Regions from separate parts of the Brevibacillus agri genome, predicted to be linked through region 1. Evidence: riboswitches for the same ligand, from Rfam matches in the RefSeq annotation. Region 1 holds a riboswitch; the other holds the start of a gene.
The links. Region 1 has a riboswitch for FMN ahead of ribD (bifunctional diaminohydroxyphosphoribosylaminopyrimidine deaminase/5-amino-6-(5-phosphoribosylamino)uracil reductase RibD). Riboswitches for the same ligand answer to the same signal wherever they lie in the genome.

Region 2: it holds a riboswitch for FMN, as region 1 does, so the genes downstream of both, BA6348_RS23680 (ECF transporter S component) here and ribD (bifunctional diaminohydroxyphosphoribosylaminopyrimidine deaminase/5-amino-6-(5-phosphoribosylamino)uracil reductase RibD) in region 1, are expected to answer to the same signal.

Annotation. Positions count from the first base shown of each region.
Region 1 is NZ_CP026363.1:1,481,968-1,486,551, forward strand. Features, by position in the region: gene yunB (sporulation protein YunB) at 1-667, shown strand, start outside; gene BA6348_RS26540 (hypothetical protein) at 700-846, shown strand; gene BA6348_RS07390 (hypothetical protein) at 858-1,274, opposite strand; gene BA6348_RS07395 (HAD family hydrolase) at 1,462-2,112, shown strand; FMN riboswitch at 2,199-2,344, shown strand; FMN riboswitch at 2,450-2,601, shown strand; gene ribD (bifunctional diaminohydroxyphosphoribosylaminopyrimidine deaminase/5-amino-6-(5-phosphoribosylamino)uracil reductase RibD) at 2,735-3,835, shown strand; gene BA6348_RS07405 (riboflavin synthase) at 3,943-4,584, shown strand, end outside.
Region 2 is NZ_CP026363.1:4,831,698-4,836,281, reverse strand. Features, by position in the region: gene BA6348_RS23690 (ABC transporter permease) at 1-231, shown strand, start outside; gene BA6348_RS23685 (ABC transporter permease) at 235-1,032, shown strand; FMN riboswitch at 1,391-1,547, shown strand; gene BA6348_RS23680 (ECF transporter S component) at 1,803-2,411, shown strand; gene proS (proline--tRNA ligase) at 2,729-4,195, shown strand; gene BA6348_RS23670 (HAD family hydrolase) at 4,288-4,584, opposite strand, start outside.

The sequences.
Region 1 (4,584 bases):
GAAAGCGTTTTTGATCGCGCTGGTGATTTTTTTTGTGCTGTCGATTCAGACGCTCGTTTTTTTGCAGCATCGGCTGGAGCCGACACTGTTGATCCTGGCTACTCAAAAAGCAGAGCAATTGGCGAAGGAAGCGATTACGGATGCGGTCACCAAGCGGATTTCCCAGCAAGGCGTCGACTTCAACCAGATCGTGAAGATCGAGAAGAACAACGAGGGGCAAATTCAGGCGTATCAGTTCAACTTCAAGGAGTACGCAAGAATTGTCGGCGAAACCACCTCGCGCGTCCAGAACAAGCTCCAGGAGTTCGAGACGGAAAAAGTGGACCGCACGATTCCGCTTGGCCTGGCGACAGGGAATACGTTTCTGGCGCAAATGGGGCCGAACTTGCCCGTGACCTTCGTGCCGATCGGCTCTGTGAAAACGAAGCTGGAGACAGAGCTGAAGGAGGCGGGCATCAACATGGTGCTCGCCACGGTCTACATTTTCGTAGAGGTCGACTTGCGCATCGTCATTCCGTTTGCGACCGAGGAGCAGACGGTTACGACGAAAATCCCGATCACGCACTCCCTCATCATCGGCGACGTGCCGCAGTATTTGTACAACAATCCGGAAGGCAAGCCGGATGTGCCGCGTGCGCCCATGGAAGGTATGGACGACAGCCCGTAGAAGGCGCGGCGGAAACGAAAAAAAGCGGCAGCGTGCGAGCTGTCGCTTTTTTCATGGAGATGGCTGCCCTTGCTTACTGCTCCGCCCAGGTGACAGTCAGCTCGATGACGCCTTCCTGGCCGCTGAGCGGGCCGCCGATCATCGACCAGGACTGTTTTTTCTCGATGTTGCCTCCCTGAATAATGATGTTTTAGTCGTCGATGGTTTGCCCGGAGTCAGAGAGGTTTTGCGTCTTGAAGTAGTCTTTGTACAGCTTGGTTACGGCTGGCATGCTTTCCTTTGTGCTGAAAATGAGCAGGACAAACTTTTTGCCGTCTTTGATTTCGGAATGCGAGGTGCTAATTTCGGCGACCTCCGGGAGCGGGAAATCGGCTGGGAGATATTCCGGCCGCTTCTGTTCAGAGGCAGGCTGGGCAGCAGTGTCGCCGGAAGTTTGCTGGGTCGGCTGTTGCGCAGTCTGCTGTGCTGGTTGCTGCGCTGACTGTTGCGGTGTTTGCTGTTCCGCTTGCTGTGCCGGTTGATCCACTGAAGCTGGCTGGCTGCACGCACTGATCGCCACTGCTGCGAAGAGCGACAGAGCGACGTGCGCCCACGCTTTCTTTTTCATCACGTATCATCATCTCCTCTTCATCATACGTAGAAAATATTCTATGTCATTTTTGGTTCTCCATATGGAAAAAGTCCTGTTTCCAGCATTCGGCAATCGGGGGAGCAGCTTGTTTGCTATACTGAAAAAAGCGGCTTGCGAGCGCAAGAGACGGGAACGGACCGAAGACGAGGGGGCTGGAAAGGAAATGAACAGACGCTTTGCAACAGGCATCATTTTTGACATGGACAATACGCTGCTGCACTCGAAGATCAATTTTGCGGAAATGAAGCAGGCAATTTTTCAGTTGTGGACGGAGCATGGTCTGATAGAGCCGACCTTCGACTGGCACAGCCATACCGCCTCGCAACTGATCGAGCTTGGCCGAAAGTCGGGCAGGCTGACCAGCCAGCTCGAACAGGAGATGTGGGGAGCCGTCACGGCAATCGAAAAGGCGGGGATGCACGAGGCTGTTCTCGAGAACCATGCCCAGGAAGTGCTCGCGCAGCTCATGGAGCGGCATCATTTGTTCATTTTGACCAACAACGCCTACGCTGCCGCAGAGGAAGCGCTGCACCAAACCGGTATTGCGGGCTGCTTCGAGAAGATTGTGGCGCGCGAGCAGATGACGACCTTGAAGCCGCACCCGTCCGGGATTCATTACATTCGCAGGCAGTATCCCGATATGCCTGCTTCGGCCTGGACGATGGTCGGGGATTCCTGGATTGACGGAAAAGCCGCGCAGGACGGGGAGGTGGCGTTTATCGCCTACCAGGGACATGCGCAAGACATGGAGCGCCATGACGTGGCACCGCAAGCGTACATTGCGGATTTGCGCGAGCTGCTGACTATGTTGTAACAAAGCTTGCAGGCAGGAGAAAAACACTTCTGCCTAAAAAAATGACAGCGAACGTGAAAAATGTGCTATACTTTGCCTAACTGAATACCAGCCTTCAGGGTAGGGTGAAATTCCCGACCGGCGGTAATGACGAACGCACGTCTGAGCCCGCGACTCGCTATCGCAGTTGGATAGCGACTGACTTGGTGCAAATCCAAGGCCGACGGTAAAGTCCGGATGGGAGAAGGTATTGGCATAACCTCAGAGCTGTTTTTTCAAAAACAGGCATTTGCGAGGTTTCTTTCCCTACGCCCTGAGCATGTTCTCACGGGCGTTTTTTATTCCGCAACTTCATAGCGAAAATCTTCAGGGCAAGGTGAAATTCCTGACCGGCGGTAATGGCGATGGCGAACCATCGTCTGAGCCCGCGACTCGTGGACCGTGACGGTTTGCGACTGATCTGGTGCAACTCCAGAGCCGACGGTAAAGTCCGGATGGAAGAAGAGCTGACTGCGCTTTTTGGCATCGTTATTTTTGCAAAAAACGAATGCGAGAAGGCTTCTTTCCCTATGCCCTGAAACGCTTGAGGTTTCGAGGGCTTTTTGTTTTGGCTGGAATCCAGGCAGGAAAAAGGAGGTTTTACATGGAGCAGGACAAGCGGTTCATGGCATTGGCGCTGGAGCTGGCGCGCTCGGCCCACGGCCAGACCAGCCCCAATCCACTGGTCGGTGCAGTCCTGGTGAGCAACGGAGCAGTTGCAGGCATGGGCGCGCATTTGCGTGCCGGGGAGCCGCATGCGGAGGTGCATGCGCTGCGCATGGCAGGGGAAAAGGCGGCTGGCGCTACTTTGTACGTGACGCTGGAGCCGTGCAGCCACTTCGGAAAAACGCCCCCTTGCGCCGATGCGGTAGTGGCGGCGGGGATTCGCCGGGCTGTGATTGCGACGCTGGACCCGAATCCGCTCGTGGCTGGAAAAGGCGTGGAGAAGCTGCGCGCCGCAGGAGTGGAAGTGCTCGTCGGGGTAGGCGAAGCGGAAGCGAAAAGGCTCAACGAGGTGTTTTTCCACTACATCACGACGAAGCGCCCGTTTGTGACGGTGAAAACGGCGAGCACGCTGGACGGCAAAATCGCTTCGGTCACAGGACACAGCCGCTGGATCACGGGCGAACGGGCGCGCGCGGAGGTGCACGAACTGCGGAGACAGCACGATGCGATTTTGGTCGGGGTAGGAACCGTTTTGGCGGACGATCCGCTTTTGACGGCCAGACAAGGGGAGCAGTTGTATGGACGGCAGCCTGTGCGGATCGTCCTGGACAGCGAGCTTCGCACGCCACTTGCAGCGCGCGTGATCGAAAATGCGGATGCGCCGACCTGGATTTTCACGACAGAGGCGGCTCCGCCAGAAAAGCGTGCGGCATTGGCGGCAAAAGGCGTCAGGCTGTTTGTGGCAAGCGGACAAATTTCGGTGGAAAACGTACTGGATACGCTGGGCGAGTGCGGGATTACTTCGCTGCTGGTTGAAGGCGGGCAGGCAGTGAACGGGGCGTTTTTACAGGCGCGCGCGATCCAGAAGATCGTCAGCTACGTGTCGTTGAAGCTGATCGGCGGAAGCGGCGCGCCCACGCCATTTGGCGGACCGGGCTTCGCCACGATGGATCAGACTGTCCGGCTTGCGGATGCAACTGTCGAGCTGCTGGATGAGCAGGACGTGCGCATAAGCGGTTATCCGCTATGGGAAAAGTAGCTGGAAGCAGGTTTTCCGTTTTCTGCGCATTCGCGCCAGAGAGCAGCAGTCGCCAGACGACGGGAGCAAATTTTTGTTCAGAAAGCACAAAGAGGAGGAAAAGGCCGATGTTTACCGGACTGGTGGAGGAAGTCGGAACGTTGGAATCCAGCACAGGCAACGGGCAGGCGAGTCGGCTGGTCATTCGGGCGCAGCGGGTGCTGGAAGGCGTCAAGCTCGGCGACAGTATCGCCGTCAACGGGATTTGCCTGACGGTCACGTCTTTTTCGGCTCGGCATTTTAGCGTAGATGTCATGCCGGAGACGATGAAAAAGACAACCCTCCGTCACCTGCGCACAGGCCAGCGGGTCAATCTGGAGCGGGCGATGCGGCTGGGCGACCGCTTTGGCGGGCATATCGTCTCCGGGCATATCGACGGAACGGGCACGATTTTGTCCCGAGAGCCGCACGCCAACGCTGTGCTGTTTCGCATTGAAGCCGCGCCGGAGCTGTTACGATACGTCATCAGGCAAGGCTCGATCTGCGTCGATGGCATCAGTCTTACGGTCGTGGACGTTGCCGATGCGCATTTTTCGGTGTCGATCATCCCGCATACGCTGGCAGCGACCAGCCTGCACGATCGGCGCGCGGGCGATCAGGTGAACCTGGAGACAGATATTATCGGCAAGTACGTCGAGCGGCTTTTGGGCTATCGCGGCAAGCCAGCAGGCGGCAATCAGACCGAAGCAAAAGGCGCGAAAATCAGCATG
Region 2 (4,584 bases), 2.0 Mb from region 1:
GGCCTCGTGCTGCCGATCAGCTTTTTTCCGGGCTGGGCGCAGACCGTCATGGGCTTTCTGCCGTTTCAGGCCGTCAACTACTATCCGAGTCTGATTTTCACCGGAGCGATTACCCCTGGACGGGCCTGGGAATTGATCGGCTTTCAGGCGATCTGGATGGTTGTCATTCTGGTCCCCATCCTGGTTTTGTGGCGTATGGCCCGAAATCGGCTGGTCGTGCAAGGAGGGTAGACGATGCAAAACGTGAAACATATTATCGGCATTTTTGCCGACTACCTGGGCCAGTATTTCAAAACGAGGCTTGCCTATCGGGCTGACTTTCTCGGGGAGCTTGTGTCCAACCTCGTTTCCGAGTTGATTAACCTCGTGTTCATCATCGTCGTGTTCACGCACGTCCCGATGATGAAAGACTGGACGCGGGACGAAATCATTTTCATTTACGGGTTCTTTTTGGTGCCGTATGCGCTGTTCTCGATGTTTTTCGGCTTTTGGGACTTCAACGAGCGCTACATTATCCGGGGCGAAATGGATCGCATCCTGACCAGGCCGATTCACAATCTGGCGCAGGTTTGTCTGGAATCCATCGCGCCGGACCGCATTTTCGGCATCATCACGGGCCTGATTATTATGGGCTATGCGGCGATCCAGCTCGACCTGTCGTTTTACTGGTACGACCCGCTGATCTTCATCGGGCTGGTCGTGAGCGGCGCTCTCATCTACGGCGGCGTGTACACAGCGATTGCGGCGGTCAGCTTTTTCTCTGATTCGCGGACGGGAATCGCCCCGATGATCTACAACATTCAGCAGTACGGCCGCTATCCGGTGGATGTGTACAACAAAGCGATCCGCTTCGTGCTGACCTATGTACTGCCGTTTGCCTTCGTCGGCGTCTACCCGGCTGCCTACTTTTTGCGCAAAGAAGTCTGGTACACCTACGCGGCGTTTACTCCGCTCGTGGCTGTCGTTTTCTTTGGCCTCGGCCTGTTTGTGTGGAACTGGGGGGTCAGCAAATATCGGGGAGCGGGTTCGTAGCAGTCGCGGCCTGATTCGATGCTGGAGGAGCCGAATGTATATTTTTATTTGCGGCTCGTTATGATAACATTAGAGGTAACAAGCGAAAAAAAGACCGTCCGGCGGCAACCGGAGCGGTCTGTACAATGGAAGCTTCCCTCAAGGGGTTCGGCTCAAAATTTCTGGAAGAATAGACCGCTGGAATTGGGACTCAAGGGCGGTCTATTTCTTTTTGGTCAAGGTAACTACCAACCCGATCAAAGCGACCAGGAGCATATCCTATTAAATTCATCGGAAAACAATAAAAAATTGTCGATTTAGCCGTTTCCTCTATTGTCAAATCAAAAAAGCGCAGTATAATATGCAATAGACAACTACACAAATCCTTCGGGGCAGGGTGCAATTCCCGACCGGCGGTGATCGTGTCACGAGCACGTTAAGCCCGCGAGCCTCCCCAGCTTGTCAGCAAGCGACGGAGTGCAGGATCTGGTGAGATTCCAGAGCCGACAGTACAGTCTGGATGGGAGAAGGATGACGACAGTACGTTTTCTGCACGTGCTTGTTTGCCTGTGCAAACGGGAAAAGCTGCAAAAGGGGCATGCAAAATCAGCACCTTTTGTTTCGCGAACCTGTTTCCTGCACATGCTTTGTCATACGCCTGTAATCTGCCCTGAGAATCTTTCTCAGGGTATTTTTGCGTTTCCGCAGGCAAAGCGTATGAGTAGCAACACGTGTGGCACGACCACTGTTGCCATTCCTCAAAGAAGGAGAACAAAGAGGAGATGGTACACATGAAAGAAACAGCCTTGCATTCTTCGCGCAGAGCAACCCAGCGGATCGTGACGATTCCGATGCTGGCCGCCGTTGCCTTTATCCTGCAATTTTTGGAGGTTCCCGTTCCGCTGATGCCGAGCTTTCTGAAGCTTGATTTCAGCACGCTGCCAGCGTTGATCGGCGGGCTTATGTACGGTCCGGTGGCCGGAATCATCATCGAAGTTTTGAAAAATACATTGCACTTTCTGTTTAAAAATGCAGACGGACTCTTGATCGGCGAGATTGCCAATGTGATTGCCGGCGCCAGCTTCATTTTGCCGGCTATCCTGCTGCAACGCAGCGGCCAGGGCAAAAAAGGTTTTCTGACAGGGCTTGCGCTCGGGACATTGCTGATGACGGTCGTCATGGCTGTCGCCAACGCATACGTCCTGCTCCCGGCTTACGCTGTGCTCTACCATATGCCGATGGCAGAACTGCTCGCGATGTTCAATGCGACGAGCGTCTGGTCCCTCGTCTTGGTCGGCATTGTGCCGTTCAACATTTTCAAAGGCGTCGTGCTCGCCTTGGTCGCCTATCCTGTTTACGCCAAGCTGGGCGCTCGCCTGGCCCTGCGTACCACAAATTGACATCGGCCTTTCGACTTGCTAAGATATGTTCTTAAACGAACCGTTTTTGTGAAAAGGCTATGAAAGGACCCGCAGCTATTTCCCTTGTTCCAGAGAGTCGGCCCTAGTCTGGAAGGCTGATACGAGGCATACCTGCACCCCATCCTGAAGCCGCCAGCGACGAGCTGGTCCGGTCGCCCCGCCGTTATCGGGTTGGAAAAGAGGACTGTGGCACAAGCCATGGTCAATCAGGGTGGTACCGCGGAAGTCAATCCTCCGTCCCTTTTGGGATGGGGGATTTTTTGCATTTCATGCGAAGAAAAAAGGAGCGTAGAAGGATGAAAGAGGACAAAGCGTTTGTAAAAGAAATTACACCGCAGTCGGAAGATTTTTCGCGCTGGTACATTGATGCGATCAAAAAGGCGGACTTGATGGACTACACCCCGGTGCGCGGCTGCATCGTCTTCAAGCCCGACGGCTTCGAGCTGTGGGAACGGATTCAGGAGGCGATGGACAAACGGTTCAAGGAAACCGGACATCGCAATGCCTACTTCCCGATGCTGATTCCCGAGTCGTTTTTCCAAAAAGAAAAAGAGCACATCGAGGGCTTCAACCCAGAACTGCCATGGGTGACCGAAGCGGGCGGCGAACAGTTGGAGGAAAAGCTCGCCCTGCGCCCGACCTCGGAGACGATCATCGGCCACATGTACAGCCAGTGGATTCAGAGCTACCGCGACTTGCCGATCCTGATTAACCAGTGGGCCAACGTGTTCCGCTGGGAAAAGCGCACGATGCCGTTTTTGCGCACATCGGAATTTCTCTGGCAGGAAGGCCACACCGCCCATGCGACAGAAGAAGAGGCGCGCCAGGAAACGATGCAGATGCTCGAAATTTATCGCGAAGTAGTCGAGCAGGAGCTGGCGATTCCGGTATGGAAAGGGCAAAAGACGCCGAGCGAGCGCTTCGCGGGTGCGGTTGACACGTACTCGATCGAAGCGATGATGAAGGACGGAAAAGCCGTGCAGGCGGGCACCTCGCACTATTTGGGCGACAAGTTTGCGCGCGGCTTCGAGATCAAGTTTTTGGACCGCGACAATCAGTTCAAGTACGTGCATACGACCTCGTGGGGCAGCTCGACGCGGCTCATCGGCTCGATGATCATGGTGCACGGCGACGACCGCGGCCTGGCGCTGCCGCCACGGATGGCGCCTACGCAAGTCATCATGATTCCGGTAGGTCCGATGAAGCTGCGGGAAAAAGTGATGGAGGCGTTCGATCCGCTTTTCGACGAGATCAAAGCGGCAGGGGTTCGCGTGCGTGCCGACTTGCGTGAAGAGACGCCGGGCTGGAAGTTCAACGAATGGGAAATGCGCGGGGTGCCGCTGCGCCTGGAGCTTGGGCCGCGCGATGTGGAAAACGGTCAGGCGATCCTGGCCCGCCGCGATACGGGCGAAAAAGTGACCGTGCCGCTGGCGGGAATTGCCCAGACGATTGCGAAGCTGCTCGAAGACATCCAGCAAAACATGTTCCAAAAAGCGCTGGCCTTCCGGGAAGCTAATTCTCATCTCGACGTCGACACGATGGAGCAGTTGGCTGCGCACATCGCCAACTGCGAAAGCGAGAACCGCCCAAGCGGCTGGGTGCTGGCCGGCTGGTGCGGAGACGACGCTTGCGAAGCCAAGGTCAAGGAAGAAACCAAATTTACCTCCCGCAACATTCCGTTCGATCCGCCTGCCCAAAAAGCAGCCTGCATTTGCTGCGGCAAAGAGGCGAAGCATACGGTCTGGTTCGGGCGGGCGTACTAGGCGGTTCTGGTAACGCATACGCTTGAACCGAAAACAAGGGAGTGCCCCTCGCGTGAAAAAGAGGGCACTCCCTTTTTGCCTGTGCGAAAAACTTAGCGGCCGAGCACCCAGTCGGCAAAAACCTGTGCGTCGGAAAAGCGGTAGTCCGGCTCCGGATCGAAGCTTCCGGCCTTTTGCGTGACGGGCAGCCAATCGACCCCGACCGTCGTAAGCCCTGCCGCACGCCCGGCCACGATGTCGGCATCGCTGTCGCCTACAAAAATCGTCTCCCCGGCCGTTGAGCCAAGCTCTTTCAGCGCAGTAAAAATGCCTTCCGGGTGCGGCTTTGGCTGGCTCACGTCATCGCCTGTAATCACGACGGAAAAATACGTTTCCAGTCCCCACTCGCG